4 regions of the Staphylococcus ratti genome follow, and region 1 is predicted to be linked to each of the others. Evidence: predicted binding sites of a transcription regulator. Region 1 holds the regulator's gene; each other region holds the start of a gene.
The links. The regulator Rex, encoded in region 1, represses fermentation and respiration genes when NADH is low (regulators of the CRP and FNR family bind a similar motif). The targets are predictions, from matches to a motif close to TTGTGAAATATTTCACAA.

Region 1 (7,810 bases):
CTTCGAACTTTTGATAGCGTTTCTCACGACTCCATTGTTCCATTAAAATACGTGTCCTCCTTTAAAGCGTTTATTCTTCTACTCAATTAATATGTATTCCTTTATATGAAGCTATACGATATGCTCAATATTGTCATACGTTAACTCATACAATCTCTATGCTATTTTATCATATAAAGTGAGAGTTTCTTTAGAAATTTTCTACAAAAAAATCGACTAACTCCTATCACTTTTAGGAGTTAATCGATGTGCTTTTTAATGTTAAGCTTTCTGAACCGTAATGGTCCAAGAAGCATCGCCTACTTGCTCATAATTTGTTACAGGGTAACCCTTTTCAGCAGCCCAATTAGGAATTGCTTCAGTGGCTTGCGTGCAATCAAAATCTATTTTAAGTGCGTCCCCTACATTTAATTCTTCCATTTTCTTTTGTGCCTCAATAAGTGGAAATGGACAAACCATCCCAACTGTTCCTAGTTCATATATCATGTTAACATCTCCTTCAATTCATTATGAAGCGCTTGCTGCTTGTGCTTGAGCTGTACGATTCTGTTTAGCCAACTTCATCGGGCGAATAAAAATAAAGTAACTCATAAACCATGTCCCTAAAATCATAAATGCAAGAGCAATCCATCCTTGCCAAGACAGAGCAGCTGTAGCAACTAAGCCGTTGCCAATCGAACAGCCTCCAGCCACTGCAGCTCCAAATCCCATACATGCACCGCCAATAGTGCTATTGCGAAGCGTCTTTTTGTCTGGTAAACGCCACGCGAATTCTCTCGATCCTCGAGCAGCAATATAGGAACCGAAGAAAATACCAATAACAAGGAAGACACCCCAATCTACAACACTTACATCCCCTGTCGTTAAAAATACGACAATATTAGATGATGGTGTTGTAATACCAAGTCCCCCATCTCGACCAGTAGATACTGACATCGGCCACGCAAGCAATGCGATTAAGCCAACAGCAACTGCAGCTGCAAACGGATGGAAACGTTTTTCGAATAAAAAGTGACGTACACCTGTATAGCGTTGCTTTAATTTAGGAACTGCAATTTTCGGTTTAGGTTTGCGCAATGTTTTTATGACTAAAACTGTTGTTACAGTTAACAACACAATTAAGAACACCCAACTCGGAACTCCTGTAGATTGTGCCATGTCGGCATTTGCCACAGTTTTGCTGTTTAGTCCTTCCATTAAAGGCGCTAAAACTCCCTTTTTTGTAATGGCAGCAAAAAGCCCATACATAATAAGGGCAATCCAGCTCCCAATCAACCCTTCACCTGCTCTATAGTATGTGCCAGTGGCGCAACCACCAGCTAATATAATTCCTATGCCAAATATAAATGAACCTATCATTGTGCCAATGATAGGAAAAGTCCCATTATCAATGGTAATAAGCCCCATCATATTTAAAACGAAAATCCCAATAGCTTGGATTGCTATTGCGATAAGCAAAGCATAAAACATTTTATTATTTTTTTGTACATACATATCACGGAAACCGCCCGTCAAACAAAAACGTGTCCGTTGCATGACAAATCCTAGTAAAAGCCCTACGATAAGACCACTAAATATCGTCCATACCATAACATTCTCTCCTATTCCGATTATTATGATAAGAATTATAGCAAAAACAGCTGAATTATCAAGAGCAAATGTTATTTAATTTTGTATCATCCTACTTTTCGATAGTGAAATTTGAAAGAAACTAGAAAAAAACTTACATTCATCATACATAAAAGCTCTGAGATACCAGTCATGGCATTCAGAGCTTTCTTATCCAAACCTATTTTAAATTTTAATCTCTTAATTTATGTGTTTGATTTACCGTAGTTTTTCATAAAGAATAATAACGATTGAAGTTCGACACCTAAATCAATTTGGTGTACTTGAACATCATTAGGAACGTGTACAGGTGAAGCTGTGAAGTTTAAAATTCCTTTGACCCCCGCTTCTACAAGTTGATCCGTAACATTTTGTGCGACTTTGACTGGCGTCGCAATAATAATCACTTCTAGCGCTTGTTCTTGAATGACTTGACGCATTTCATCTATTGATTTTACCGTAACTTCTCCAATTTGCTGACCAATCACTTCTGGATCGATGTCAAATGCTTCTGTAATCGTCATATCCTCATGAATCGAAAAGTTATACGAAATTAAAGCTTTTCCTAAGTGTCCGACCCCTACTAAACCTATTTTTATAATATCAGCATCACTAAGTTCAGATTTAAAAAACTCTAATAAGCTATCGATATTGTAACCATAACCTTTTTTACCTAATTCGCCAAAGTAAGAAAAATCTCGACGAATCGTCGCAGAATCAATACTTAAACCTTCACTGATTTCTTTTGAGTTCACTCGTGACGCCCCTTTAGCTTTAAGGCCATTCACAAATCGATAGTAAAGTGGTAATCGTTTTAGTGTTGCGCGCGGTATTTTATTTATTTCTCTAGTCATTTCCAATCCTCCATATTCTAGACACCTAATAAAGTGTATCACTTCAAGTCAATTAGGTCATGGAAACCTATTTTCATATTACAATTAGGTCATGGATGCTAGGCTACTTAATGAAGTTATGCTAATTATAATACCATTTTGACTTAATCTATTGTTTTGTTATAAATTTCACCAACTTTTATTCCATAATAATTATACCTGAATTCGTCATTTAAAGGAACTTAATCTATTTGATGCCCCTCTACTTTATTGTACAATAAAATAGAATGAAAGGAGTCTGAACATGATATTAATGCAACTAAGTCAAATCTCAAAATCATTTGATGGTGAGGAGATTTTTGATCATGTCAATTTCGAAATACAAACGGGAGAACGTATTGGCATTGTAGGTCGAAATGGAGCTGGAAAATCAACCTTAATGAAGATTATTGCGGGGGTTGAGGGCTATGATAGCGGTCATATTTCAAAAGTTAAAGGTCTAAAATTAGGCTATTTAACGCAACAAATGACACTAGATACAGATAACACAGTTTTTGAAGAAATGGCTAAACCTTTCAAAGAAGTTGAGGCAATTGCACAAAGGATGCAACAAGAAACAGATTGGTTAAGTCAACATGCTGACCACTATGAGACTTTAGAATATCAAAAGCATTTAAATAACTATGAATCGTTATCTAATCAGTTTGAACAAATGGAAGGCTATCAATATGAAAGTAAAATAAAAACAGTACTTAACGGCTTGAATTTTACTGAAGCAGACTATGATAGAGCCATTAATGATTTCAGTGGTGGCCAAAAAACACGCTTATCACTTGCACAAATGCTATTAAGCGAGCCTGATTTACTTCTCTTAGATGAACCTACAAACCACCTTGATATGGAAACGACAGAATGGCTTGAAGATTATTTGAAGTTTTTTAGTGGCGCAATTATTATTATTTCTCACGATCGCTACTTCCTAGATAAAATTGTTACTCAAGTGTATGATGTTGCGCTAGGTGAAGTAAAACATTATAAAGGGAACTATGCCAAATATGTTCAACTTCGTGATCAATATTATGAAAAACGTATGGCTGAATATGAACGTCAACAAAGTGAAATGAAACGCCTTGAAACTTTTGTAGAAAAAAATATTACTCGTGCATCAACGAGTGGTATGGCTAAAAGCCGACGTAAAATATTAGAAAAAATGGAACGTATTGAAAAGCCAATGTTAGATGCTAAAAGTGCTAATATTCAATTTGATTTCGAGCGTAATACTGGTAATGATGTCATGCATGTTCAAAATTTAGAAATTGGTTATACTACACCAATTACGCAACCGATTTCATTAGAAATTTCAAAAGGTGACCGCATCGGCGTTATCGGACCGAACGGTATCGGGAAGTCTACATTTATAAAAACGTTAGCTATGCAACTACCTGCCTTATCAGGCCATATTAGCCATGGTTCTAATTTAAAAGTAGGTTATTATGATCAAAAACAAGCTGAATTTACATCAAACAACTCCATTTTAGACTTTGTTTGGAATCAGTATCGTCATATGCAAGAAAAAGATATTCGAGCTGTTTTAGGCCGCTTTCTATTTACACAAGAAGAGGTCAAAAAGATGATTAGCGATTTATCTGGGGGAGAAAAAGCAAGACTACAACTTGCGCTACTCATGTTAGAAAAAAATAACGTCCTTATTCTAGATGAACCTACAAATCATTTAGACATTGACTCAAAAGAAATGCTAGAACATGCTTTACAACAGTTCAAAGGGACATTAATTTTCGTCTCTCATGATCGCTATTTTATCGATGCTTTAGCTAATAAAATTTTTGATTTAGATGTGGACGGCGGTCAGTTTATTCAAGGTGATTATACGTATTACCTTGAAAAAACAGCGCAGCAACGTGCTTTGACTGAACACGACGCTCAAAATCAAAGCCACTCAGAATCTTCCACCCTATCTACGACCAATGATTATCAAGATCAAAAAGCTTTAAGAAATGAAAAACGAAAAATCGAACGACAAATTGAAGAATACGAAGCATTAATCGAAACTTATGAAAGTGAAATCGAACATATCGACAATGAAATGGCTTCCGAAAATACGCTTAATGACTATGAAGAAACGGCACGTTTGGCAAATGTAAGACTTACGACCGAACAAAATCTAGAACAAACGATGCAGAAATGGGAAGAATTACAACTTATGTTAAGCGCATATGAAAATTAACACATCATCCAGAGTGTATTTTGTCACTCTGGATGGTTTTATTTTCACAAATTATAGACAATTGTCCCTTCCTACATAGCTTTAAATTTCAACTGTCCACACACCTATCCACAATATCCACATTTTTTAGTAATGATGCGCACTCTTTTATACACAAGTTACACACAAAACCATCGTAAAAATCCTCCTACTTATACACATGTTGTTAACAAACTGTGTATAAGCACGCATGTTCCCTATTGACTTTTCCAAATTTGTTATACTTAACCATTATGATATAATCTATTCGTAATATATATATAATTTATTCATTTTAATTATTTGAAGGAGTGTGAACATGTCTCCAGATTTTTATTTCTTTATTTTATTAATTATCGCTATATTGACGGTGATGCTTATAACTGAAATTCGTCAACGTTATCAATTTCGTAAATCTATCAAACAACATTTAAAACATAAAGATATCTACGATGATATTGAACGACCGTATGCATTTTATGATACTTATTTTAAAGTGTTTGAAGTTTTGACTACTAAAAAGCAAAATACCTCGCGTTGGATAGATGATAAAACTTGGTCTGACTTAAATATGAACCATGTTTTTCATTCCTTGAACTATACATATACTTCAATTGGAGAAAATCACTTATATCATGTATTAAGATTACAATCTTCCTTAACGCATTTTTCATTATGGGAAGAAATCAAGCACGATGAGACTTTACATCATAGATTGGTGACATTACTTGCGAAACTTGGCAAACAAATCTATCCTAAGTACGATTGGTCGCACTATCAACACCGCTTCCATTCCATTTATTACTTATTTTCTTTGTTGCCTTTATTAAGTATTGGCATAATGTTTTTTCATGTCCCAATCGGTATTTTTGCGTTCCTTTTTTCTTTACTGCTTAATTATGTAGTAAGTCTAAGGTTTAAACATTATGTTGAGAGAGATATAGACAGTCTATTTTTTACTGGACGTGTCATCTATACTTTAAAAGAATTAAAAAAACTACCTTTATCTTTCTCTTTTAAATCTGATTTAAGCGCGCTCAATCACGTTAATCGTTGGCGTTTTTTACTTTTAAAAGTAACTACATTGCCAGGTTATTTCGTGTTAATGGTTAAATATACTTTCTTGATAGATATTCATCTTTATCATTTACTTATCAAACGATTTAAAGAGAACCAAGAGACGATACACGCATGTTATCGCTATATAGGAGAGCTTGATAGTTTGCTTGCTATAGAACAATGGCGTTATCATCATGGTGGTTGCACAACTCCTACGCATCACGATAATTTCAAATTTAGCCGTTTAACACATCCATTAATTGAAGACGCTGTTCCGAATGACTTTGTTTTTAAACAGAATGTCCTTTTAACGGGATCTAATGCTTCAGGTAAATCTACTTTTATGAAAGCAATCGCTGTCAATTTGATTTTAGCGCAAGCAGCCAATACTGTAACAGCTGAACACTTTCAGTATCAACCTGGTATTATTAAAACGACGATGGCCAATGCAGATGATGTTCTTTCTGGAGACAGTTATTTTATGGCTGAAATCAAATCTCTTAAACGATTATTAGCAATTGATAGTCAATTGACACATTATTACTTTATTGATGAAATTTTTAAAGGTACGAACACAGCTGAACGCGTTGCCGCTTCAACTTCAGCGCTTACTTACTTGGCTCAATATCCGCAATTAAAAGTATTCGCAGCGACACATGACATTGAGTTAACGTATCAATTGAACAGTATTTATCATAACTGTCACTTTAATGAAACGATTGAGAAAGACCGTATTCATTTTGATTACACACTTAAAGAAGGACCTGCCAATACGCGAAACGCGCTAGAACTCATTCGACTTATGAAATTCCCAAATGAAATCTATACTGATGCTAAAAAGCGCGTTCAACGTTTTGAAGCCGCTAAAAAAACATCGCCGGACAGTTAAAACAACTGTTCGGCGATGTTATTGTTACGATACATTTCGATATCCATTTGGTTCTTACCATTTAAATCTAAATCCGCTAAAATTCCTTTTTGATAAATGTAATAGGCCGCTGCTCCTATCATTGCAGCATTATCTGTACAAAGTGAAGGGTTCGGTATTGTTAAAGTAATTCCACGTTCTGCCGTTGCTGATTTTAATGCTGTTCTCAAACCTTTATTACTTGCTACGCCTCCAGCAACAATCAGTTGCTTGACTTGGTAGGCTTCACAAGCGCGCATCGCTTTACCTACAAGCACTTCAACGACACTATTTTGAAAACTCGCAGCAACATTTTCTGGTATCGGCATTTCACCTTTTTGTTTGAGGTTGTGTATTTTGTTAATGACAGCACTTTTTAAACCACTAAAACTAAAATCATAACTGTCAGGTTCTAACCAAACACGTGGGAAATGATACGTATCTTCTCCGATCTGTGCTAAACGATCGACATGTGGCCCGCCGGGATAAGGAAGATTAATCGTACGTGCAACTTTATCATAAGCTTCACCTACAGCATCATCTCTTGTTTCACCGATAATTTTAAAATCAAGATGATCTTTCATATAAACAAGTTCTGTATGTCCACCAGATACGATTAAAGCAATGAGCGGAAACTTTAACCCTTCTTCCAATTGATTAGCATACACATGTCCAGCAATATGATGTACCGGAATGAGTGGTTTTTGATGCGCAAATGCCAGTGCTTTTGCAGCATTCACCCCTACAAGTAAAGCCCCTATAAGACCTGGGCCTTGCGTCACAGCAACAGCGTCAATTTCCTCCATCGTACACGACGCGTTTTGAAGTGCATCTTCAATCATTAATGTCATGTTTTCAACATGATGTCTACTCGCTACTTCTGGGACAACGCCTCCAAAACGTTTATGACTATCAATCTGACTTAACACACTGTTGCTCATTAAATGTGTACCATTATCAATAACACTAACACTTGTTTCATCACAGCTCGTTTCTATCGCTAAAATTCTTACATTTTGTGTCATTTTAAATTCACCCACATCACTAAAGCATCTTCTCCTTCTCCATAATAATTAGCGCGACGGCCCCCAAATTCAAAGCCCATTTTTTGATAAATGTGCTGAGCGACTAAATTTTCTG
Region 2 (7,810 bases), 240 kb from region 1:
TGGAGCAATTTGGAAAATAGTTTAAAACAAGAAAGCAGTTAGGATATCAATTAAACAAACGCTTTTTATTTATTTGAACACTAACGCTAAACGTAGAAAGTGCACTCAAAGGCTATAAACTCAATCTTAGACATAAAAAAACTGCCGACAAAACTTAGACGTTGTCGACAGTTTGAAGCGGCTGCATAAATGCAACCGCTTCTCTCATAGTCATTTATAATTTGAATTCTTCTTTGTTATGTTTATGATAACCTTTCATAAAGAAGAACAGTGCCATAAATCCTAAGAAGATAAAGCCAATAATTACTGAAACACGTGTTTCTACATTGATGATCATTCCCATAAGTACAAGTACTAAAAACGCGATGGTTAAGTAATTTGAGAATGGCGCAAATGGCATTTTAAATGGATGCGTTTTAACCTTTTCAGGGAATCTTTTCCTAAATTGAATATGACTAAATAAAATCATAAACCAAGGAATCATACCTGGTAAAATCGAAGCGCTGTAAACATATACAAAAATATTTTCAGCACCATCAATAAGTAAAGGCAATACAATGTTTAAAATAACGCCAATAAAAATACCCATAGATACCGCTAAAACAGTATAAAAAGGGACACCATTGCTCATGATTCGCGTAAAGATACGTGGTAAATGTCCGTTTTGCGCTAATGTAAAAATCATACGACTTGAACTGAAGATACCGGCATTACATCCTGACATAGCTGCAGTAATAACTACAAAGTTAATTAAACCAGCAGCAATCGTGATACCTACTTTCGCAAATGTAGCAACGAAAGGACTTCCAATATTTTGTAACTCATTCCATGGATATACCGTTACAATAACAAAAATGGCACCTAAGTAAAATATTAAAATACGCCAAATAACACCATTTACCGCACGTTTAATATTTTTTTGTGGATCTTTTGTTTCACCAGCTGTTATCCCGATTAATTCTACACCTTGATAAGAACCAATAACTATAGAAAGCGCAAAGAAGAATCCTAAAATCCCATTAGGTAAAAATCCACCATGTTCCCATAAATTGCTTAAACCAATTGGATTGCCTCCATTACCTAAACCGAAGAAAATAAGACCGAAACCAGCCACAATCATTAAGATAATTGTGACAACTTTGATTGTTGCAAACCAAAATTCAAACTCACCAAAGGTTTTAACGGAAACCGCGTTCGCTGCTGCTAAAATAACAACAACAATAACACCAGGAATCCATGTAGGCAGTTCTGGCCACCAAAACTTCATATATTCTCCAACAGCAATAACTTCCGACATCCCAACAACTATCCATTGGAAAATGTTCGCCCATGCAGTGACGTACCCGGCAACAGGATGTAAATAGTCTGTTGCATAGTTAGCAAATGAGCCCGTGGTAGGATACAGATAAACCATTTCCCCCATCGCACGCATTACTAAAAACAGAAAAATTCCGGCAATTAAGTAAGCGAAAATAACTGATGGACCTGTCCAGGCAATCGTACTTGATGCCCCCATAAATAGGCCAACGCCAATAGTCCCACCAAGCGCGATCATTTGAATTTGTCGCGAACTTAGCCCTCTGTGTAACTCTTGATTATCTTTCATGGTAACTCCCCATCTCCTTATATAATATAAGGGTTTTCTTATTTTTTTGTCATGACGCTATTATACTACAATTTTGAAATGTGAAAAGTGTATTTTTTATTTTAATGTAAGTGCTTTCATTAAGTATTTTTTCTTAATTTGTTTGAATCAACGGTTTGAAGTCCCCGCGCTTTTCTCCTTTAAAGCGATATGAAAACGCTTCAAACAATTATTATTCACTTGCACAATACTTTCAAACTACTATATTTTCGCTTCCCTTCCAAATCCTTTTTAAATGTTAAAATAATGTGAAGTTATTCACAAAACATACAATTACCTTTATACTAAACTTTATTACTTAATAAGGGAGTTGCAACTATGAATGATACAAATATCAAATGGGACAAAATTTTTTACGGACGCGCATGGATTGCAAATATCATAGACATTATACAAACTAAAGATATTTTGCAAAGCTTCTACTTTAAACGTTACTTACTACGTGCTATGATGGCTGGTTTTATTATTAGCATTATTACTGTATTTGTATTAATGGTAAAAACAACCTTTTCCCTTGATTGGGGACCTGGACTCGTAAATATGATAGGTGCCATTACTTTTAGTTTTGCTTTAGTGCTCATTTTATTTACAAATTCCGAATTATTAACAAGCAACTTTATGTATTTTACAGTAGGTTTATATTATAAATTAATTAAACCTTATCGTGTGTTAAATATATTCATGCTTTGTTTTATAGGCAATATTATTGGTGCTTGTGTCCTATTTGGTTTAATGCGTTTAAGTGATGTTTTGACACCTGACATGGTGACGATGTTAGATCAAACGATAGAAACTAAAATTCATACATATACATTTCAAAATATTCTTGTGCGTGCTATTTTCGCGAACTTCTTTATCAATATTACTTTAGTCATTGCGATGCAAATTGATGATGTCGTTGCTAAAATGTTTGTCATGATGTTTGGCGTTACGATATTTGCTTTCATGGGTTATGAACACGTCGTTTATAATAGCTGTTTGTTCGTAGCTGGACTCTTTTATGAAGTAGATCACCTCGCTTTATGGCCTGCATTAAAAAATATCGTCGCCTCATTTATCGGTAACTACATTGGCGGTGGTTTAATTATCGGCTTGTTTTATGCCTATTTAAATGATCATGGGCAGTTCAAAACACATCGCAACAAATAAGTGACCAAGTAAGCTATGTTATAATGAATACAAACTCAAAAAAGGAGTCTCCACATGGAAAAACGTCGATTAATACGTGGACTTGTCATCACTCTATTATTAAGTATTTTATTTTATGTTATGAATACATCGCACTACCAAGGCCAGTGGGAAGCTTTACTATGGCGTACGCTCCTATTCGCTATCGTGTTTTATGTACTTTATGTTTTAGTATTCAGTATTTTCAGTTCTGAAGAAAGAAAGCGCCAATACGGGACACCTTCTATTTTTGGAGTCATCGTTGGTTTGCTCATTGGTATATGGCTTGATATGCCTCTTGTGGGATTACTTCTCGGATTACTCTTCGCCTTAATAGTCGGTTATTTCATAGGATTCAATAAAAGGAGAAACTGATTATGTCAACACAAACATTAGGAATCATTATTATCGCTTTACTAATTTTAAGTTTTATTCCGAATGCTTATATGCTCTATAAAGCAAATAAAGAAGGGACGCCTTCTACTCGATTTAAGCTGATGGTCGGTGTCGATGCCATCTTACTTGTACTTGTTGTGGCAGCACTGATACTTCTAACTTAAACGAAGTGCTGAAGTGCTAACGAACATCACTTAATTAATGAGCCTTTTGCGTTATTTCAGTCTAGACAGCTACTGTGCTTTTTTACAGTTACCTTATCATTATAAAAGTGGGACGACGAAATCTATTTTATTTAGTCGTCCCACTCCTATAAACAACTCTAACTTATCTTAATCTACTTTAAATTTTACCTTGTTATAAAAAGTAATAAGCAAGTACTGCAGCAATAGCATACAAAACAAGCCCGATAAGACATGAAACAACATGAACACGCATTGGAATATGACGCTGAAATTTCGGTGCTAATACTAAATTTCCAAACACAATAATTAGCGGCGCAACGATAAAGAAAAGTATCATCTCTAAACTCATTTTGTCACACCATTAAAATAACGTTCAACGACACGAGTCAAGTCTATGTCTTTGTCTAATAAATTTAAAGATGAAAAATCACTGACTTCTGTCATAGGATTCGTATTTACAATGACATCTAAACCTGCAACACTAGCTGCAGTCGCACCGTTAACTGAATCTTCAATCGCTAAACAATGTGTCGGACTAAAATTTAACGCTTGTACAGCACTCAAATATAACTCTGGATCAGGCTTCACTGCTTCAACATCTTCTCTTCCCTTTATGACTTGAATAAATGATTTTATACCTAAATCAGACACAATGGGCTCGATGTCCGCTCGCGCACTACTCGTAGCAATCGCCATTGGAACATGACGTGCGTGAAGTTGTTCCATCAAACTTTGTACCCCTGGCCTTAATACTAGCTGTCCCGCACTTTCATGATGTACTTTATACATTTGCATAACCTTTGCTTCTCCAAATATTTGAACCAAATGTTCATGCAACGCAAGTGCGCGTCCACCTATATTTGATCTATAAAAATCTATAGAAATAGGCCTTTCGTTTGCCTCAATAAGATGTGTATTGATGATTTCATATAAATGTTGCTCAGTATCTATAATCGTTCCATCAAAATCAAAAATAACTGCTCGATACATCAAGATGCCTCCTCGATTGTCGTTTAAACCTAGTGTATCAAATATGGCCTTTGCATTCACTCAAATTCCCCACTACATCATCATTATGAAACAAGTTAAACCAATGACAATAATGGAAAACGGAAATGCTATTGTTTGAACTAAACGCATTTGTCCAGAAGTTAACGTTGCTTTCAACAACCATGTTTCAATCGTAAAGTTGAGTGCAGTTAATACAACCATGAGTACAACAAAGAGTGCTAAGCCGTTTTCAAACTGGTTTACAAATCCAAATGAGAGAATAACCATCGTTAAAAAGATTGTAAGCGTAATAAAATAATTATGAAATAGCTTAATCACCATTTTTTAATTCCTTTCAATGGCAACAGAAATCCTATTAATTTCATCATACTGCCTTTTATTCAAAAAATATTTTCGCACAACCTAAAACGAAAGTAAAGATGCACAAAAACATTTAACAGATATAAAAATGCACACTACTACATTCTAGCGCTTTTAAAAGTAATATCTTTTGAGCGCGTTGAAACCAGTTATTGATATAAACACATTTTCACTATTTTTCATCACGTGATGACCAAAACCGAGCGAGCGTTGGTCCTGATAAACAGTGAACAAAACTAAATACTGCACCAGGTACTGCAGCAAGTGGGTTAAAATGTACTGTTGCCAGTGATGCAGCTAAACTTGAATTTTGCATTCCCACTTCAATAGAGAGTGTTTTCTTATCTTTATAATTCAGCTTGAAAAGATGTGCTAAAACATATCCAATTAAATAACCGAACAAGTTATGCAAAATTACAACAACAAAAATAAGCAACCCTGTCTCAATAATTAGTGCTTTACTATTTGCTACCACTGTCCCTAAAATAATAGAAATAGCCAGAACAGATACTAATGGCAAAATATCATCTGCCTTAGTCGCAGCTTTATAAAATACGCGTTGCACAATTAATCCTATCACAATAGGAATTAAAACGACTTTAGCTACTGATCCAAACATACTCGAAAAAGACACATTCATCCATTCGTGGGCCATTAAAAACATTAATGTTGGAGTCACAATAGGTGAAAGTAACGTCGAAACCGATGTGACTGCCACGGACAAAGCAACATTAGCTTTAGCCAAATAACTAATCACGTTGCTAGACGTTCCACCGGGGCAACACCCTACTAATAAAACACCAATTGCCACTTCTGGAGGTAATTGAAATGTTTTTACAATTAACCAAGCTAATAACGGCATAATCGTATATTGCAATAGTACACCGATAATCACTGGCTTAGGAGATTTAAAAACAATTTTAAAATCATCCAAACGAATCGATAACCCCATACCTAGCATTACAACACCAAGAAGATACGGAATCCATGGTGTCATAGCCGAAAAAGCACTCGGCACTAAAAATCCAATCACACTTGCAATTAACATCCATAGTAAAAATGTTTTAGATGCAAATTGTCCTACTTGTCTCAACATCGCTGTCACCTCATAGTTATTATAATATTCAGAATATTAACATAACTAATCATCGTTGACAACACTATTTACAAATAAAAATCATTTCTCACTTCGTAGATTTACGTCGATAGTCCTACTGATTTTTATAAAATAGAGTGGTACAATGAACGTAATAAATTATAGCTAAAAGAGGAATCATGATGCTTATTGATAAGTTAGAGTTCTATTCTATTCAAATTGCAGAATTACAACGCCGAAAAATACGACATCAATTAAGTCAGTTGCTTAAAAATGTCAACTTCCCTTCCCCAATACATCACGAATTTTACAAAAACCAAAACGCCTATCTGTTACGTGTGCATATGCAAAAGCAAGCACTACCCTACTTGCTTAGTTTCTTAAGTTTCCATCACTATACAATCTATCAAGTCATCCGAACAAAATCTGAAGCTGAATTACTTCCTATAGAACAATTGAAAAATATTGAACGTCGTTATGACTATTATATTGACGGTTTAACCGACCCATTTATTAAAGATAAGGTTATTGAAGTACTTCATCAAGCACCACAATTTCAGCTCAAGTATACGATACGCAAAAACTTATTAACACTTACGTCTACAGTTGAAGAAGCTAGCAATATTTTAAGCCTCTTAGCACGACATCACATTGATATTTGTCAAGTTTACTCACCTTCTCAACCTCAAGCCCACATGATACGCATTTCATAAAAAAGAAGAGACAAAAACATAATAAGTGATTCATCTGGACAATCAATACTATGCACCCAAAGCAACAGCTTGCCCCAATTTCATTTTGAACTATAACAATAAAAGACTAGAGTGACACACGTCTAATATCTACGTGCGCCCTCTAGTCTTTTTAGTGATTTGAGTCTGTTGATTGTGCTTCTATATAATTTTGCATTGCATCAAAAATATTTTCAAAGCCATGAACAACCTTGTCATGGTATTCTTTCTTTTTTTGTTTATATTCCAATTGAGATAGACGTCGTTCTTTAGGCACTTCACTCTTATAAAAGAACGTCATTTGCGTAATCCCTGGACTGCGTTCTTCAAAAAACACTTCGATATCATCTTGTTTTTCACTTACATCCGGCATTTGAATCGTTAAACCAATTTCTAGACCTGAAACAAGTTTATTATAAATTCCTTTAACACGTACCCTCTTATCTTGACGTTGATCTATAATTTCATAATGTCCGCCTTCGACAGCTTCATTATGCACACTTGTATTTGTTCTTGAAGTTGTCATAAACCAATGACGTAGCATTTCCGGATCTATCCATGCTTGATAAGCAAACGCTGGTGTCGTTTTAAGTAAACGTACGATTTTTACTTCGACCCATTCATTTTGCATGTTTTTCACAGTGTTTCTCCTCACTTTTAAGCTTCATTCTTTTTACTTTTCAAACGTGGCAAGTTAAATAGGATTGCAATAATTCCACAAATAGCAAGCATTACTGGGTAAATCGAATAAGGTACTAACATTACTGGTGATATACCTGCAACACCTGCCGCTGCAATAAGTTGCGGACTGTAAGGAATAAAACCTTGCCAAGCACTTCCAAAAATATCTAAAATACTCGCTGACTTACGACGATCTATCTGATACTCATCCGCGATATCTTTCGCAAGAGGTCCTGACATAATAATAGAAATCGTATTGTTCGCTGTAGAAATATCAGCAACACTTACCAAGCTAGCGATGCCAAATTCAGCACCTCGTCGTGATTTGATTTTGCTTTTAATTTTGTACAACAACCAATGAATTCCGCCATGGTGCTCAACCAACCCGATCATACCACCGATAAGCAATGCAATTATCGCAATATCTTCCATACCCACGATACCTTCTGATGTAGCTTTTAAAAAGCCTGCTAAATCAAACGAATGATCAATAAGTCCAATGATTCCTGATAATAGTATTCCCCCGAGCAAGACAATA
Region 3 (7,810 bases), 270 kb from region 1:
ATGCTCGCGTTTCTGTATTAGGTCATATTCAACGTGGTGGCAGTCCTACAGGTGTCGACCGAGTACTAGCTTCAAGACTTGGCGGCTATGCTATGGAATTATTAATGAATGGTGAGACTGCTAAAGGGGTAGGAATTAAAGACAACCATTTAACAGCTACAGATTTTGATAACATTTTCAATGCAGCTCAAGATAAGAAAATTAATCAACGTATGCTTGAATTAACAAAAGAATTATCGATTTAATATTAGGAGGCATTGCCATGAAAAAAACTAAAATTGTGTGTACAATTGGCCCAGCATCAGAATCAGAAGAGATGTTGGAAAAATTAATGAAAGCGGGTATGAATGTTGCGCGCTTAAACTTTTCACACGGTTCTCATGATGAGCATCGTGCACGTATAGAGTCTATCCGCAAAATTGCAAATAAACTGAATTACAATATAGGTATTTTATTAGATACTAAAGGCCCTGAAATCCGTACGCATAACATGAAAGATGGTCTAATTACCCTTGAAAAAGGTGCTAATGTCACAGTAAGTATGACAGAAGTTGAAGGCACACCAGAAATGTTCTCTGTAACATATGAAAATTTAATCAATGATGTTCATGAAGGCTCATATATTTTATTAGATGACGGTTTGATTGAATTGCAAGTTGAGCGTATTGACCAACCAGCAGGCCACGTACATTGTAAAGTTTTAAATACCGGAGAGCTTAAAAACAAAAAAGGGGTTAACCTACCTGGTGTAAGTGTCAATTTACCGGGAATTACTGAAAAAGATGCGGATGACATTCGCTTTGGTATTGAACAAAATGTAGACTTCATTGCAGCGAGTTTTGTGAGACGTTCAAGTGATGTATTAGAAATTCGCAAAATATTAGAAGAAGCAAATCATCACACAATTAGTATTATTCCTAAAATTGAAAACCAAGAAGGTATCGACAATATTGATGAAATTCTTGAAGTGTCAGATGGTCTCATGGTAGCTCGTGGCGATATGGGAGTTGAAATACCTCCAGAGACTGTGCCGATTGTACAAAAAGATTTAATTCGTAAATGTAACAAATTAGGTAAACCTGTCATTACAGCTACACAAATGTTGGATTCTATGCAACGCAATCCACGCGCAACACGTGCTGAAGCTTCAGACGTCGCAAATGCCATTTATGACGGTACAGATGCGGTTATGTTATCAGGTGAAACGGCAGCTGGTTCATATCCAGAAGAAGCTGTTAAAGCGATGCACAATATTGCTGTTGCTGCTGAACAGGCACAAGATTATAAAAAGTTATTGTCTGACCGTACTAAACTAGTTGAAACATCACTTGTTAATGCTATCGGTGTATCAGCAGCGCATACAGCATTAAACTTAAATGTTAAAGCTATCGTTGCAGCTACGGAAAGTGGAAACACAGCTAAAACGATTTCTAAATATCGTCCGAAATCAGATATTCTTGCTGTAACACCAAATGAAACAACTGCACGTCAATGTTCTTTAATTTGGGGTGTACATCCAATTGTTAAAAAAGGTAATTATACAACAGACGAATTATTAAATAATGCGGTTGCGACTGCAATTGAATCAGAACGTGTAGAAAACGGTGATCTTATTATCATTACAGCGGGTGTACCAACAGGTGAAACAGGTACAACAAACTTAATGAAACTACACCTTATCGGAGATGAAATTGCGTCTGGCCAAGGTATTGGTCGTACTTCGGCAGTAGGACGTACAATAGTTGTAAATGAAGCGTCTGAATTAGAAGGTAAAGATTTATCTCAAGCTGTAGTTGTCACATCATCAATAGATGAGACATTCGTACCTTATTTAGAAAATGCTGTAGGTCTCATCACTGAAGAGGGCGGTTTAACGTCACCAAGTGCTATTGTAGGCCTTGAAAAAGGCATTCCAACTGTTGTAGGCGTAGACAATGTGACACAAAATGTGAAAGATAATATACTTGTAACGGTAGATGCATCACAAGGCAAAGTGTTTGAAGGATACGCTAACGTTTTATAATAGTATTGCTTAATTTAAAGCATAAGATAAGACAAAACCACTCCATATCGGGTATAACTGATATAGAGTGGTTTTTATATACATATATGCCACTCATGTAAATATGCGCATAACACAGCGATAAAATACAAATGTGAAGTTTAATACATATCATATCTTATTATTAAATGTGATAAAGAAAGCAAATGATAGCAAATGAAGTAAGTATATTTGCGCTAAAATAGGTGTCAAACGCTGTCATATCGGTATTTGTGCCTATAGCGCATTAATTAATACATTAATTAATAATAGATTATTCAGATATTTCAACGTTCATTAAATATTCACAAATTGCGTTATATTAGCTATAATGACTTATGAAAGCCATTACAAAAGAGCGAATATATAGTAAAGGGGAAATTTACATGGCAGAACTACAGAAAGGTTTAGAAGGTGTAATTGCAGCAGAGACAAAGATTAGTTCCATCATCGATAGTCAATTAACTTATGCTGGTTATGATATTGATGATTTAGCGGAAAATGCTTTGTTTGAAGAAGTCGTATTCCTTCTATGGAACTATCGTTTACCAAACAAGGAAGAGCTACAAGAATTAAAAGATAAATTACATCACTATATGACGCTTAATCCACGTATGTATAGTCATTTTGAAGAATATGCTACAGATGAAGTGCATCCAATGACAGCATTGCGTACATCGGTTTCATATTTAGCACATTTTGATGACAATGCTGATGATAACGATGAAGCGGCTTTATATGAACGTGGTATTCGTATTCAAGCAAAAATTGCATCATTAGTAACTTCTTTTGCACGCGTACGTGAGGGCAAAAAGCCGGTTAAACCGGATTTATCACTCTCCTACGCAGCAAACTTCTTGTACATGTTAAGAGGTGAAAAGCCAACAGATGTAGAAGTTGAAGGATTTAATAAAGCTTTAATTTTACATGCTGACCACGAGCTAAATGCTTCTGCGTTTACTGCGCGTTGTGCAGTGTCTTCAATGTCAGATATGTATTCTGGTATTACTGCAGCTGTTGGATCGTTGAAAGGGCCATTGCACGGGGGAGCAAATGAACGCGTAATGAAAATGCTTACTGAAATCGGTTCAGTAGATAAAGTAGAACCATTTTTGAAAAAAGCATTCGAAAACAAAGAAAAAATTATGGGCTTTGGACACCGTGTTTATAAAAATGGAGATCCAAGAGCAAAATATTTAAAAGAAATGAGTCAAAAAATTACTGATGAAACTGGTCAAAGTGAATTATTTGAAATTTCTTTAAAGATTGCTGAAATCGTTAAAGAAGAAAAAGGTTTACTGCCTAACGTAGACTTTTATAGTGCGACAGTTTACCATAGCATGGATATTGACCATGATTTATTCACACCAATATTTGCTGTGAGTCGTACATCAGGTTGGGTAGCACACATTTTAGAACAATTACGTGATAACCGTATTATGCGCCCAAGAGCAACATATATTGGTGAAACAAACCGCAAGTATGAACCTATTGAAAAACGCAATTAATTTATTGTAATTTAGAAGATAATGATAAACAATTTATGGAGGTTACTTTATAATGAGTGAAAAGATTGTTAAAACAGCAGAAGGTCTAAACGTACCTAATCAACCTATCGTTCCTTTCATTATTGGAGATGGTATTGGGCCAGACATTTGGAAAGCTGCTAGCCGTGTTATTGATGAAGCGGTAAAGAAAGCATATAACGGTGAAAAAGAAATCTCTTGGAAAGAAGTATTGGCAGGTCAAAAAGCTTTTGATCAAACAGGTGAATGGCTACCTCAAGAAACTTTAGATACTATTAAAGAATATCTTATTGCTATTAAAGGACCTTTGACCACACCTATTGGTGGTGGCATTCGTTCATTAAACGTAGCGTTGCGTCAAGAGTTAGATTTATTTACGTGTCTACGTCCTGTACGTTGGTTCCAAGGTGTACCTTCACCGGTTAAAAATCCGCAAGATACAGATATGGTGATTTTCCGTGAGAATACGGAAGATATTTATGCAGGAATCGAATTTAAAGAAGGTTCAGAAGAAGTTAAAAAAGTAATCGACTTCTTGCAAAAGGAAATGGGTGCAAAAAATATTCGTTTCCCAGAAACATCTGGTATCGGTATTAAGCCAGTTTCTAAAGAAGGTACAGAGCGTTTAGTACGCGCGGTGATTCAATATGCATTAGACAACAACCGCAAGTCAGTGACACTTGTGCACAAAGGTAATATTATGAAGTTTACTGAAGGCGCTTTTAAACAATGGGGCTATGATTTAGCTGAACGTGAATTTGGAGATAAAGTCTTCACATGGCAACAATATGATAAAATTGTTGAAGAAAAAGGAAAAGACGAAGCAAATGCTACACAAGCACAAGCTGAAAATGAAGGCAAAATCATCATTAAAGATTCAATTGCTGATATTTTCTTACAACAAATTTTAACGCGTCCATCTGATCACGATGTGGTTGCAACAATGAATCTTAATGGAGATTACATTTCAGATGCGTTAGCTGCTCAGGTCGGCGGCATCGGCATTGCACCTGGTGCTAACATTAACTACGAAACAGGACATGCCATTTTCGAAGCGACACATGGTACAGCACCTAAATATGCTGATTTAGATAAAGTAAATCCATCATCTGTATTATTATCAGGTGTGCTTTTATTAGAACATTTAGGATGGCAAGAAGCTGCTGATTTAATAACAGCATCTGTTGAAAAAACGATTGCTTCAAAAGTCGTAACATACGATTTTGCACGTCTGATGGATGGCGCAACAGAAGTTAAAACATCTCAATTTGCTGATGAATTAATTAAAAACTTATAATTGTAGCATGTGTTTTTGATAACATATCAAACGAGAATCAAATGGATTAGCATTGAATTTTCAACTGAAGTTATGAAAATGGTGTTGAAACATTGCTAATTTAATAGCTAGGACAAACATGCTTTAGAGGCTTGGACATGGAATGTCCTAGCCTCTTTTCAATGCATACAGTGGGATAAGGGCAAATGAAAGATTACGACTACGTGTGCTAGTTTTTAAATTAGGGTAAAATGAATGTAAGGGTACGTTGTAATAATTGTTAAATCAATATGAAGATATTGTAAATTTACCTAATAGCATATTATTTTTAAGTTCATTTTAAGTTATAATGAACTTAATTTAACATAGGAGGGACATGGAATGGTGCAAAGAGTACTTGTGGTTGATGATGAACAATCCATTGTCACACTACTCAAATACAATCTTGAGCAAGCGGGTTATATCGTTGAAATCGCACAAGACGGTGAGGAAGCGATTGAAAAAGAAAAAGAAACACAACCTGATTTAATCGTATTAGACGTTATGTTACCTAAAAAAGACGGCATTGAAGTATGTAAAACAATTCGTTCAGATAAGAATCAGGTCCCTATACTCATGTTGACCGCTAAAGACGATGAGTTTGATCGTGTTTTAGGTTTGGAACTAGGGGCAGATGATTATATGACAAAGCCGTTTTCACCAAGAGAAGTAGTTGCACGTGTGAAAGCAATTTTACGTCGTTCATCACAATTTGAAACATCACGTGTGGAAGATGATGATGAAGACATTGTCATTGGTCCTATCCGTATTAGACCAGATTATTTTGAAGTGTATCGCAACGATAAGTTGTTAGAGCTTACACCAAAAGAGTTTGAATTATTACTATATCTTATAGAACGCCAAGGTCGTGTCATTACGAGAGAGCATATGTTAAACTCTGTATGGAATTATGAATTTGCTGGTGATTCACGTATTGTGGATGTGCATATTAGTCATTTACGTGATAAGCTTGAAGAAAATCCTAAACAACCACAATTTATTAAAACTGTACGTGGTTTAGGTTATAAATTGGAGCGACCGAAGTAAATGATTAAGTTTTATCATAAGTTATTGATTATACTTACAACAATTACTGTTGTAAGTTTTCTTATATTAGGGTTTATCGTACATAATTCTATATATACGATCTCTGTGGACTATCAAAAGAAAGAATTACAAAAACAAGCCAAGCAAATTATCAATTTATACCAAGATAATAATAAAGCGCGTATTCAATCTTTGGCCAAAACATATGAAGCAAATATTTTAATTTCAAAAGACGGTAAGGAATTTAAAGTCAATACCGTTAAAGACTTTGAAATTGAAAAAAGAAAAATTGAGCTTGAACGACAACTTCAATCTGAAAACCCTGTCTATATGCTTGATGGCAAGGCTGGGGAATACCTGTTTGGCATTGAAAAAGGAAATACGACGCTATTAATGAGTGGCAAATATGACACAGTATACGCCTTGCAAATGCAATTTTGGAAATACTTGATTTTGATAGGAATTGTCATTATAGCACTCATCTTTTTTACCGTACGTTACATTAATCGCACTTATATTCAACCTATCAATGAGGTGTCGTATGCAGCCTCACTATTAACACAAGGGAATTATAGAGTGCGTGTACCAGAAAGTAGTGTGAAAGAAACACGAGAACTCTATGTGACGATTAACGTTTTGGCAAGGCGATTAGAACGTTTAAATAGCGAGCAAAAAATTCAACGTAATCGCTTAGTAACGACTTTAGAAAATATTCCGAGTGCAGTTTTAATGATAGATAAGCATGGAAATATCGTTGTTGCGAATAAAACGTTTTATGATATCTTTAATGAAACGAAAAGCGTGGAACATCAAAATTATGAGAAGCTTTTACACCCTTCACTCAAAAAGCTAGTTGTTGAAGGATTTAGAACAGAGAAGCCTGTTTACGATCAAGTGGAATTACATTTAAATCATATCCATCAAAAGTTCTTTGATACATCTTGCGTGCCAATTTTAACGCGTACAAAAAAACGACTCCAAGGTATGGTTATCGTATTGCATGATATTACTCAACTTAAAAAATTAGAAAATTTGAGACGAGATTTTGTTGCAAATGTATCGCATGAATTAAAAACACCAATTACGTCGATGAAAGGTTTTACAGAAACATTGCTTGATGGGGCAAAAAATGATGAAGCCTCTTTAGACATGTTCTTAAATATCATGCTAAAAGAGTCTAATCGCATTCAATCTTTAGTAAATGATTTATTAGATTTATCTAAAATAGAACAAAATGCAACATTGGAAAAACATCCGATTGATTTATCACAAGTGGCACAAAATGCATTCGCAATGTTTCAGCCTATCGCAAATGATAAAAACATCCAATTAATTGATGAAATCGACGACAAAGTGACTGCATTAGCGAGCGAATCTAAAATGTCGCAAGTAATTGTGAACTTACTATCTAATGCGGTAAATTATTCTCCCGCTGATAAAACAGTTACGTTGCGTGTTTTTAAAGATAAACGTCAAAAAGTAATAGAAGTGATTGATGAGGGCATTGGTATTGCTGAAGAAGAAACGTATCGCATATTTGAACGTTTTTACCGTGTTGATAAAGCACGAAGTCGTGAATCAGGTGGTACTGGCCTAGGCCTTTCAATTACAAAGCATATTGTAGAAGGTTATCAAGGTAGTATTGAAATAGAAAGTGAGTTAGGTGTTGGTTCCACATTCAGAGTGCGCTTACCAGAATAAAAATGATAACGATGTGAAAACCAGGATATTTTATATTCTGGTTTTCTCATTTTATAGATTATATAAAGTACTACTCTTTTACGTGTACATGGCTTGATATAGTCTCTGAAATGGGTATTTATTTTGGGATGTGATAAAATAAATATAAAGTAACTAGGAGGGACCGTCGTGGAAAAATTA
Region 4 (7,810 bases), 660 kb from region 1:
AAGACCCCCTGCCTGACTTCCCATATCAGAGATGATATTAAAAGCACCGCCTCCAATCATAGAACCAATAACAAGTCCTATAAGTGAAGATTTGTTCAGTTTTTGTTGGTGACCATTTTCCATGTGTTTCATCTCCTTCTAATCAAGGATGAAGGGCGAGGGGAGTCATATGAAACATAAGCTTGTCCGCCCGCCCTAAACCTATGTGTTAAGTGAGTGTTGACGCTATGACAGATTTAATCGTATGCATGCGATTTTCTGCTTGGTCGAACACTTTTGATTGAGGACTTCTAAACACTTCATCAGTGACTTCCATTTCACCAATGCCATATTTTTCCTCGATTTCTTTACCATAAAGTGTTTGCGTATCATGAAATGCTGGTAAACAATGTAAGAAAATAGTATCTTCTCTTCCAGTTTGACGCATTAATTGTTTGTTGACTTGATAATCTTTAAGTAAGTTAACGCGTGTTTCGAATTCACTTTCTTCACCCATAGATACCCATACATCTGTGTAAATAACATGAGCATCTTTAACAGCTTCTTCGATATTATCTGTTACCATAACGGAACCGCCGTCTTTTTCACCACGTTGGCGTGCCATATCAACAAATGTTTGATTTGGGAATAAAGATTGAGGTGTACAAATACGAACATTGACACCGAGCATAGCACCAGCAACCATAAGTGAGTGTGCCATATTATTACGACCATCGCCGATATAAGTAAGATTAATGCCTTCTAAATGACCAAAGTTTTCTTTGACAGTCATATAGTCCGCAAGCATTTGAGTAGGGTGCCAAGTATCTGTTAAACCATTCCATACAGGTACACCAGAATGTTCAGCAAGGGATTCCACTACCTCTTGTGAAAAGCCACGGAATTCAATACCATCAAACATACGTCCAAGCACTTTAGCCGTATCTTCTACGGATTCTTTTTTACCTAATTGAATATCATTTTTTCCTAAAAATTCAGGATGAGCGCCAAGGTCAATCGATGCGACCGTGAAAGCAGCGCGAGTACGTGTAGACGTTTTTTCAAAAAGTAGGGCGATGTTTTTGCCTTCTAAGAAGCGGTGAGCAATGCCTTTATGTTTGTAAGATTTTAAAGTGATTGCATAATCAATCAAAGCTTCAAATTCTTCTTTTGTAAAATCGTTTTCTTTCAATAATGAACGTCCTTTTAATGGGACAGGTTTTTGTAATTCAGTCATCATTAATGCCTCCTATAGTGTATTAAATATCTTCACGATATAACGGTTGGCTCATGCAACGTGGGCCCCCTCGACCGCGAACAAGCTCGCCGCCAGGAATTTCAATTACTTTTAAGCCTTTTTCACGTAATAATGTATTAGACACATAGTTTCGGTCATAAGTAACGACCACACCTGGACGAATACAAAGCGTGTTAGAGCCATCGTTCCATTGTTCACGAGGGCCATCGATCGTATCACCATTACCAGTAGGGATAAGGTCAATATTATCGACATTAAGCGCTTCTTCTAATGTTTTTTTGAGTTGGTTAGAATGTGTGATTTTAATGTCATCATCACCGTCACTAGGTTCAATCGTAAATATGTTCATGTTGCCTTCTGATTTTAAAATGGCTGCATGCATTGTGAATTTATCGTAGTCAATCATTGTAAAGACGGTGTCGAGATGCATAAATGTACGACTTGTTGGAATTTCAATCGCAATAATTTTTTTGAATGTAGATTGTTCATTGTTAAAAATACTGCGTGCTAAACGTTCAATCGCTTGCGCAGATGTACGTTCTGAAATACCGATAGCTAACACTTCTTTAGATAAAACGAGTTCGTCGCCACCTTCAATGTTGAATGGGCTATCACGGTCAATCCAAACTGGAATATCACTATCTTTGAAATCAGGGTGATATTTCAAAATATATTGCATGAAAATGGATTCACGGCGGCGTGCACGCCAATACATACGGTTAATCGTAACACCATTTCCAACGGATGCATGTGGATCTCTCGTGAAATATAAGTTAGGCATTGGGTCGAGATAGAAAGGATATTTGTCATCCATATATTCGACGAGATGTGTTGTTTTTAAGTTGATTTCTTCTTTTCGCACACCGGCCATAATTTTATCAACTAGGCTTTGGTTATCTAATGTTGAAAACAACGTTTTAATTTCTTCTTCATGACCAAGCACGGTTTTTCGTGACTCTTTCAAAATGTCATCAATAAATTGTGCTCTGACTTTAGGATCTTCTAAACTTTCCGCTGTTAACTTTTCAAGATACAAGACTTCTACGCCTTCATTTCTTAATACTTCAGCAAAGTAGTCATGTTCGCGTTGGGCAACTTTCAAATAAGGAATATCATCAAACAATAAGCCGCCTAAGTAATCTGGAACGAGGTTTTCAAGTTCTTTGCCCGGACGTTTAAGTAATACGGTTTTTAAACGACCGATTTCACTGTTTACTTTAATCGTGCGTTGCATTTTTATTGCCTCCTTTATTTGTTGGTACTTTTACTATAAATCCAATTAAGCGTTTTTATCGTGATTTATTTCACAAATAAAAGGAGGAAAATTTCTCGCTTTAAAGATGGTTATATGCAAAAATAATTATTTTTTTTCAGTGAAAATACGAATTAATACGTTTTTAAGTGAATAATTTCCGTATATCTTAAAGTGTCAGCGTGTTAAATTTGTCGTTGATACATATTTTTGTATGAAAATACTATAGTGGATGGTCGGGGAAAAGTTCATTTACGACAAGACGTGCAATATCATTAGACTGTGTCATAATCATTGTCGTGTCATTTCCACTTACAGTACCGATAATGTCATGGATTTCTAGCGCATCAATATAAAAATTTACCGTTTGTCCAAATCCAGGAGAAGATTGAATTAATATACAATTGTTGATGACTGAAATGTGATTAATTTCATGTGCATATAACTTTTTTAGCATTTTGAGATATTTAGCATTGTTTTTATGAATGATTTGATAGTGTGCTGGCATATTTTGTGCCGGAAGTTTATGTATGTTGAGCTGCGTAAAATCATTTGAAATGGTTGTTTGGCTAAAGTGAATGCCAAAACGTGCGTCAATAATGTCGATCACTTCTTGTTTAGATTTAATGCACTGATGCTTCACGATGTTTTCGATTAACTTTTGTCGTTCCTCGCGTTTCATCTTAAGGCCTCCTTTTATAATTATGATATATATTTTATATAGCAACTATCACTGATAATTATTAACCTAATTGATTGATTAAATCAAAAAAACTAGGATAAATTCAGACGAAAATAACTGAAAAAAGTGCTTTAAAGCCTTTAAGAAAAAGGGATTTTACGAAGTTGTGACAAAAAATAAGCAGACAAGTGAAGCGGGTTTTTAAGCAGTGCGCTGTTATTTTGAATCTATTTTATGTAATATAACAAGCGTGTTAAAAAGGAGAAAGAGAGGGAAAGCGGGTGCGAAGAACTTCACCAAAAGTGACAATTTTATTTTTTATGTTAGGGACATTTGCGATTGGAATGTCTGAATATGTCGTCATCGGTTTACTTTCACAAATCGCAGGAGATATGAAAGTATCGATTTCTACAGCGGGTTTACTTGTAAGTGTTTATGCTTTAAGTGTAGCGTTTATCGGTCCAGTCATGCGGATTTTAACGTTACGTTACCGTGCGAGGGTATTACTGCCTATCTTTGTCGGTATTTTTATTGCCAGTAATATGTTAGGCATGCTTGCACCTAATTTTTACGTGTTATTGCTTTCGCGTTTATTATCTGCTGCGATGCATGCGCCTTTCTTTGGGGTGAGCATGAGTGTGGCGACGAACATTGTGCATCCTTCTAAACGGACACAAGCGATTGCATTAGTGCAAACAGGTCTTACGATCGCAATTATGATCGGCGTACCATTTGGTGCATTTTTAGGAGATTTGGCCAACTGGCGGGTTGTTTTTGGCATTATGGTATTAGTGGCCATCGCAACATTAATAGGGATAATTAAATGTACACCGGACGTTGAAATGAGCGCAGAGCCGAACTTGAAAAAAGAATTGAAAGCATTTAAACAACCACAAATCATTATAACGATAGCAATGATCGTATTCGGCTTTTCTGGTGTGTTTACATCTTATACATTTGTTGAACCGATGCTTAAAGAAATTTCACCATTTGGAACGTTAGGTATTACAATTTGTCTCTTTTCATTCGGACTTGGTGGTGTAATTGGCAATGTCGTTTCAGGTAATGTGACAGAAGAAAAATTGACAATAGGTTTATTTATCTCGTTTCTGTTGTTATTTTTAACGATTATTTTACTAGTTTACGCGTTACCTATCGGCGCTTTGGCACTAATCATTGTATTTTTATTTGGTTTTGGTACGTTTGGCACGACGCCATTACTCAATAGTAAAATTATATTCGGTGCAAGCGACGCACCGCTTTTAGCGAGTACGATGGTAGGATCCATCTTTAATCTTGCCAATTTTATAGGTGCGATGATTGGGTCAGGGTTGCTCGGCATGGGGTTACCATACGCCCAAATCACTTTAATTTCCGGAAGCATTATTTTAATAGGCATCGTACTGAATATAGGTAATTATTTTTACGAAAGTCGTTATCAAATTTATAAATAAACATAAAACGGCACGGAATTGGACGTCGAAATCAATCAGATTTCTGTCTCATTTCCGTGCCGTTTTTTAGCCTTTAATATTCGATATTTGGTGCTTTGTTAACGTGTTGTTGATAACGTTTTAAAGCAACAAATGCGCCGCTAAGGACGCCAACTACGATTGTTAGTGTCACTAATGCTTTCATGTCGCAACGACTCCTTTTATTCGTAATAGTTTAATTCAAGGTCTTTAGATGTTTGTTTACGTGTTTTACGCATTAACGCAACATCTTCAATTAATGATTTACCGTATGAAGGAATCATTTTTTGGATTTTAGGTGTCCACTCTGATTTAAGTTCAGGGAAGTTTTTCTCAAGTACTTCTAAAGCTACAGATACAGAAGTAGAAGCTCCTGGTGATTCACCTAATAAAGCGATAACAGTGTGGTCTTGAGAGTTAACCACTTCAGTACCGAATTGGATAAATCCTTTACCGTAATCTTCGGTATCTTTGATAACTTGAACACGTTTACCAGCAGTGTATAATTCCCAATCTTCGTCACGTGCTTCTGGATAGAATGTACGTAAGTGATTCATACAACCTTCTTTTGTCATTAAAATTTGGTCGATTGAATATTTGATTAATGGTAAGTTTTTCGCTGCTGATGCAAGTAAAGTCATAATGTTATATGGTTTAACAGAGCGGAATAAGTCTAAATTAGAACCATTTTTCAAGAATTTTGGACCTACGCTAGCAAATGGTCCGAATAACAATGTTTTCTCACCGTTGATATAACGTGTATCTAAGTGAGGTACTGTCATTGGTGGTGTGCCCGGTGGCTCTTTACCATACACTTTAACGCCGTGTTCTTCAACAACTGCAGGGTTTGTACATGTTAAGAATTGACCCGTAATAGGGAATCCACCTAAGTTTTTACTTTCAGGAATACCTGTTTTTTGAAGTAAAGGAATCGCGCCGCCGCCAGCACCGATAAATACGTGATGTGCGATTTCAGTGAATACTTCACCACTGTTGCGGTTACGGATTTTAACTTCCCATTTTTTATCTGCGCGTTGTGAGAAGTTAATCACTTCATGATTGTACTTCACTTCAGCGTTTTCATGCGCTTCAATGTTTGAAGTCATTTTACGTGTTAACTCACCAAAGTTAACATCTGTACCTTCATCAATTTTACTTGCCGCCATGATGTCGTTCGCGTCGCGACCTTTCATCATTAATGGCATCCACTTACGCATTACTTCGATATCTTCAGTATATTCGATGTTATCGAACATTGGAGAACCTTTCATCGCTTCATAACGATCTTTTAAGAATTTACGGTTGTTAACACCGCGTACGAAGCTGATGTGAGGTAGTGGATTGATAAACTCACGTGGGTTTGAAATGTTATTATTTTTAACTAGGTATCCCCAGAATTGTTTTGAAATTTCAAATTCCTCATTGATGTGTTTTGCTTTTTCAATGTCGATTGAACCATCTGGTTGTAAAACCGTATAGTTCAATTCACAAAGTGCAGCATGACCAGTACCAGCGTTGTGGCGTTCGTTAGAACTTTCAAGACCTGGACGATCTAAGCGTTCATATAGCTTGATATTCCAGTTCGGTTCAAGTTCTTTAATCATTGAACTAAACGTTGTACTAAGCACCCCAGCACCAACGACAATGATATTTCTAGGTTCTGACTGATTAGACATATTTATCACCTTTCAAATTTAGTTATAACCATTAGCATAAGCTTATATTAAACGATATGCTTTAATTATATTACATTTACTTTTATTATGGAATTGTACAGATAAAGAAATTTTAAAATGTATGGCATAAATATGTGACAATTTGTGATTAGTATGGTATTAAATCATGGATTCCATTAATTTTTCTTCTTGTTTAATACGCTTGAAGAGAAAGAAAGCATAAGGTAACAGTAATAACCATGAGACTTTAGCGCCTGTAAGTAATAATACACCGATAAGTTCAGGAACAATATTTAAGAAATAGTTCGGATGCTTTGTAATTTTATATAAACCTGATTTTACAATCGGATGATGCGGTAAAATAAAAATCTTTAGCGTCCAAATACGGCCAAGTGTACGAATAACGTGAAATAACACTAAGTAACTTAAGATGAGTAAAATAAGACCGAAAATATTCATAAAACTGAGTGTTGTGTGATAAATCAACGCTTCAATTGCGGCGCCGACATAAATTAAAATATGTGTCGCTGCGAGACCTTTGGAATTGGCTTGTCCATATTCTTTTGCGCCTTCAACAATAAGTGCTTTAGCATTATTAATAGATATGTATAACGTATACAGACGAATTAGGAAAAATGCTGCTAGAAGTGTTACAACCATGATGTTTGTCATCTCTTTCTTTTTAGAATAAAAAAATGCAACCCAACGTGATAATGGTGAGAGATCTAGGTTGCCATCTACAGGTATCACGTCGGTATCGCATTATGTTTATATTTTAATTTGAAATTATTCATAAAACCATTAAATCTAACTTAAATGTACCTTTAATTTAAGTTAATAGATTGAGAAAAAGAAGAGCGCTTAAGCATCGACATCATAAGTTGATAGTAGATAGATACGATTTTAATATAACTGCTCCATACTAAACGCAAAGTGTAATGAAAATAATAGTGAAGGTGCACGTTGATATGCTATTATATGAAAAAATTGAAGAAATTTCTTCAAGGAATTACAACGGTTAAATGAAGTCGCGCTTGAGCTAGCACAGAAGGAGTAAAATAAAATTCAAATCATATTTCCAGGAGGTTTTTATGTTTTTAAAAGAGAGAAATGGCTACGAACAATATGCTAAAGTGTCTAAAATCATGATGGCTATATCCATGAGCTTAATACTTTTGGCTTTAGTTTTAAAATTACTATTTGCATGGACAATTTCAAGTTATATTATTTACGGTCTATTTTCAATATTTATATTAAGTTTAATTATTGATGCGATTCCTGATTTTTTGAGAAAAAATGTTACAGCTGCCGTTTTTGATGTGATTTTTATAGGCGTAATGATTTGGATACTTTTTTACGCTAATTTTTAAGTGAGTAACTTGTGATTTCAAATGATTTGAATTTATAAAGCATCCTTAAATGGTCACGTTTAAGTACGCTATTGGGTTAATAAAGGGACGGGATTACAATGAATAAGACTTTGAAGAGGGA

Region 2: the regulator Rex is predicted to act here: its motif matches at 1,892-1,909, upstream of LN051_RS02300 (formate/nitrite transporter family protein).
Region 3: the regulator Rex is predicted to act here: its motif matches at 2,155-2,172, upstream of LN051_RS05025 (citrate synthase).
Region 4: the regulator Rex is predicted to act here: its motif matches at 2,530-2,547, upstream of arcA (arginine deiminase).

Annotation. Positions count from the first base shown of each region.
Region 1 covers NZ_CP086654.1:765,436-773,245, reverse strand. Annotated here, with positions in the region: gene LN051_RS03580 (sucrose-6-phosphate hydrolase) at 1-43, opposite strand, end outside; gene LN051_RS03575 (sulfurtransferase TusA family protein) at 262-486, opposite strand; gene LN051_RS03570 (YeeE/YedE family protein) at 508-1,590, opposite strand; gene LN051_RS03565 (redox-sensing transcriptional repressor Rex) at 1,815-2,462, opposite strand; gene LN051_RS03560 (ABC-F family ATP-binding cassette domain-containing protein) at 2,746-4,686, shown strand; gene LN051_RS03555 (MutS-related protein) at 5,024-6,652, shown strand; gene tsaD (tRNA (adenosine(37)-N6)-threonylcarbamoyltransferase complex transferase subunit TsaD) at 6,649-7,695, opposite strand; gene rimI (ribosomal protein S18-alanine N-acetyltransferase) at 7,692-7,810, opposite strand, start outside.
Region 2 covers NZ_CP086654.1:530,263-538,072, reverse strand. Annotated here, with positions in the region: gene LN051_RS02310 (PTS transporter subunit EIIC) at 1-20, shown strand, start outside; gene LN051_RS02305 (amino acid permease) at 215-1,606, opposite strand; gene LN051_RS02300 (formate/nitrite transporter family protein) at 1,964-2,794, shown strand; gene LN051_RS02295 (hypothetical protein) at 2,849-3,187, shown strand; gene LN051_RS02290 (hypothetical protein) at 3,190-3,372, shown strand; gene LN051_RS02285 (hypothetical protein) at 3,566-3,742, opposite strand; gene LN051_RS02280 (HAD-IA family hydrolase) at 3,739-4,383, opposite strand; gene LN051_RS02275 (hypothetical protein) at 4,456-4,725, opposite strand; gene LN051_RS02270 (bile acid:sodium symporter family protein) at 4,937-5,860, opposite strand; gene LN051_RS02265 (hypothetical protein) at 6,040-6,573, shown strand; gene LN051_RS02260 (SRPBCC family protein) at 6,725-7,222, opposite strand; gene LN051_RS02255 (Na+/H+ antiporter NhaC family protein) at 7,249-7,810, opposite strand, start outside.
Region 3 covers NZ_CP086654.1:1,033,552-1,041,361, forward strand. Annotated here, with positions in the region: gene pfkA (6-phosphofructokinase) at 1-245, shown strand, start outside; gene pyk (pyruvate kinase) at 263-2,023, shown strand; gene LN051_RS05025 (citrate synthase) at 2,428-3,549, shown strand; gene icd (NADP-dependent isocitrate dehydrogenase) at 3,599-4,864, shown strand; gene LN051_RS05035 (response regulator transcription factor) at 5,225-5,929, shown strand; gene pnpS (two-component system histidine kinase PnpS) at 5,930-7,630, shown strand; gene polA (DNA polymerase I) at 7,799-7,810, shown strand, end outside.
Region 4 covers NZ_CP086654.1:106,805-114,614, forward strand. Annotated here, with positions in the region: gene arcD (arginine-ornithine antiporter) at 1-123, opposite strand, end outside; gene argF (ornithine carbamoyltransferase) at 209-1,216, opposite strand; gene arcA (arginine deiminase) at 1,239-2,471, opposite strand; gene LN051_RS00455 (arginine repressor) at 2,713-3,171, opposite strand; gene LN051_RS00460 (MFS transporter) at 3,492-4,625, shown strand; gene LN051_RS00465 (SE2200 family small protein) at 4,699-4,809, opposite strand; gene lqo (L-lactate dehydrogenase (quinone)) at 4,826-6,319, opposite strand; gene LN051_RS00475 (isoprenylcysteine carboxyl methyltransferase family protein) at 6,479-6,979, opposite strand; gene LN051_RS00480 (hypothetical protein) at 7,411-7,689, shown strand.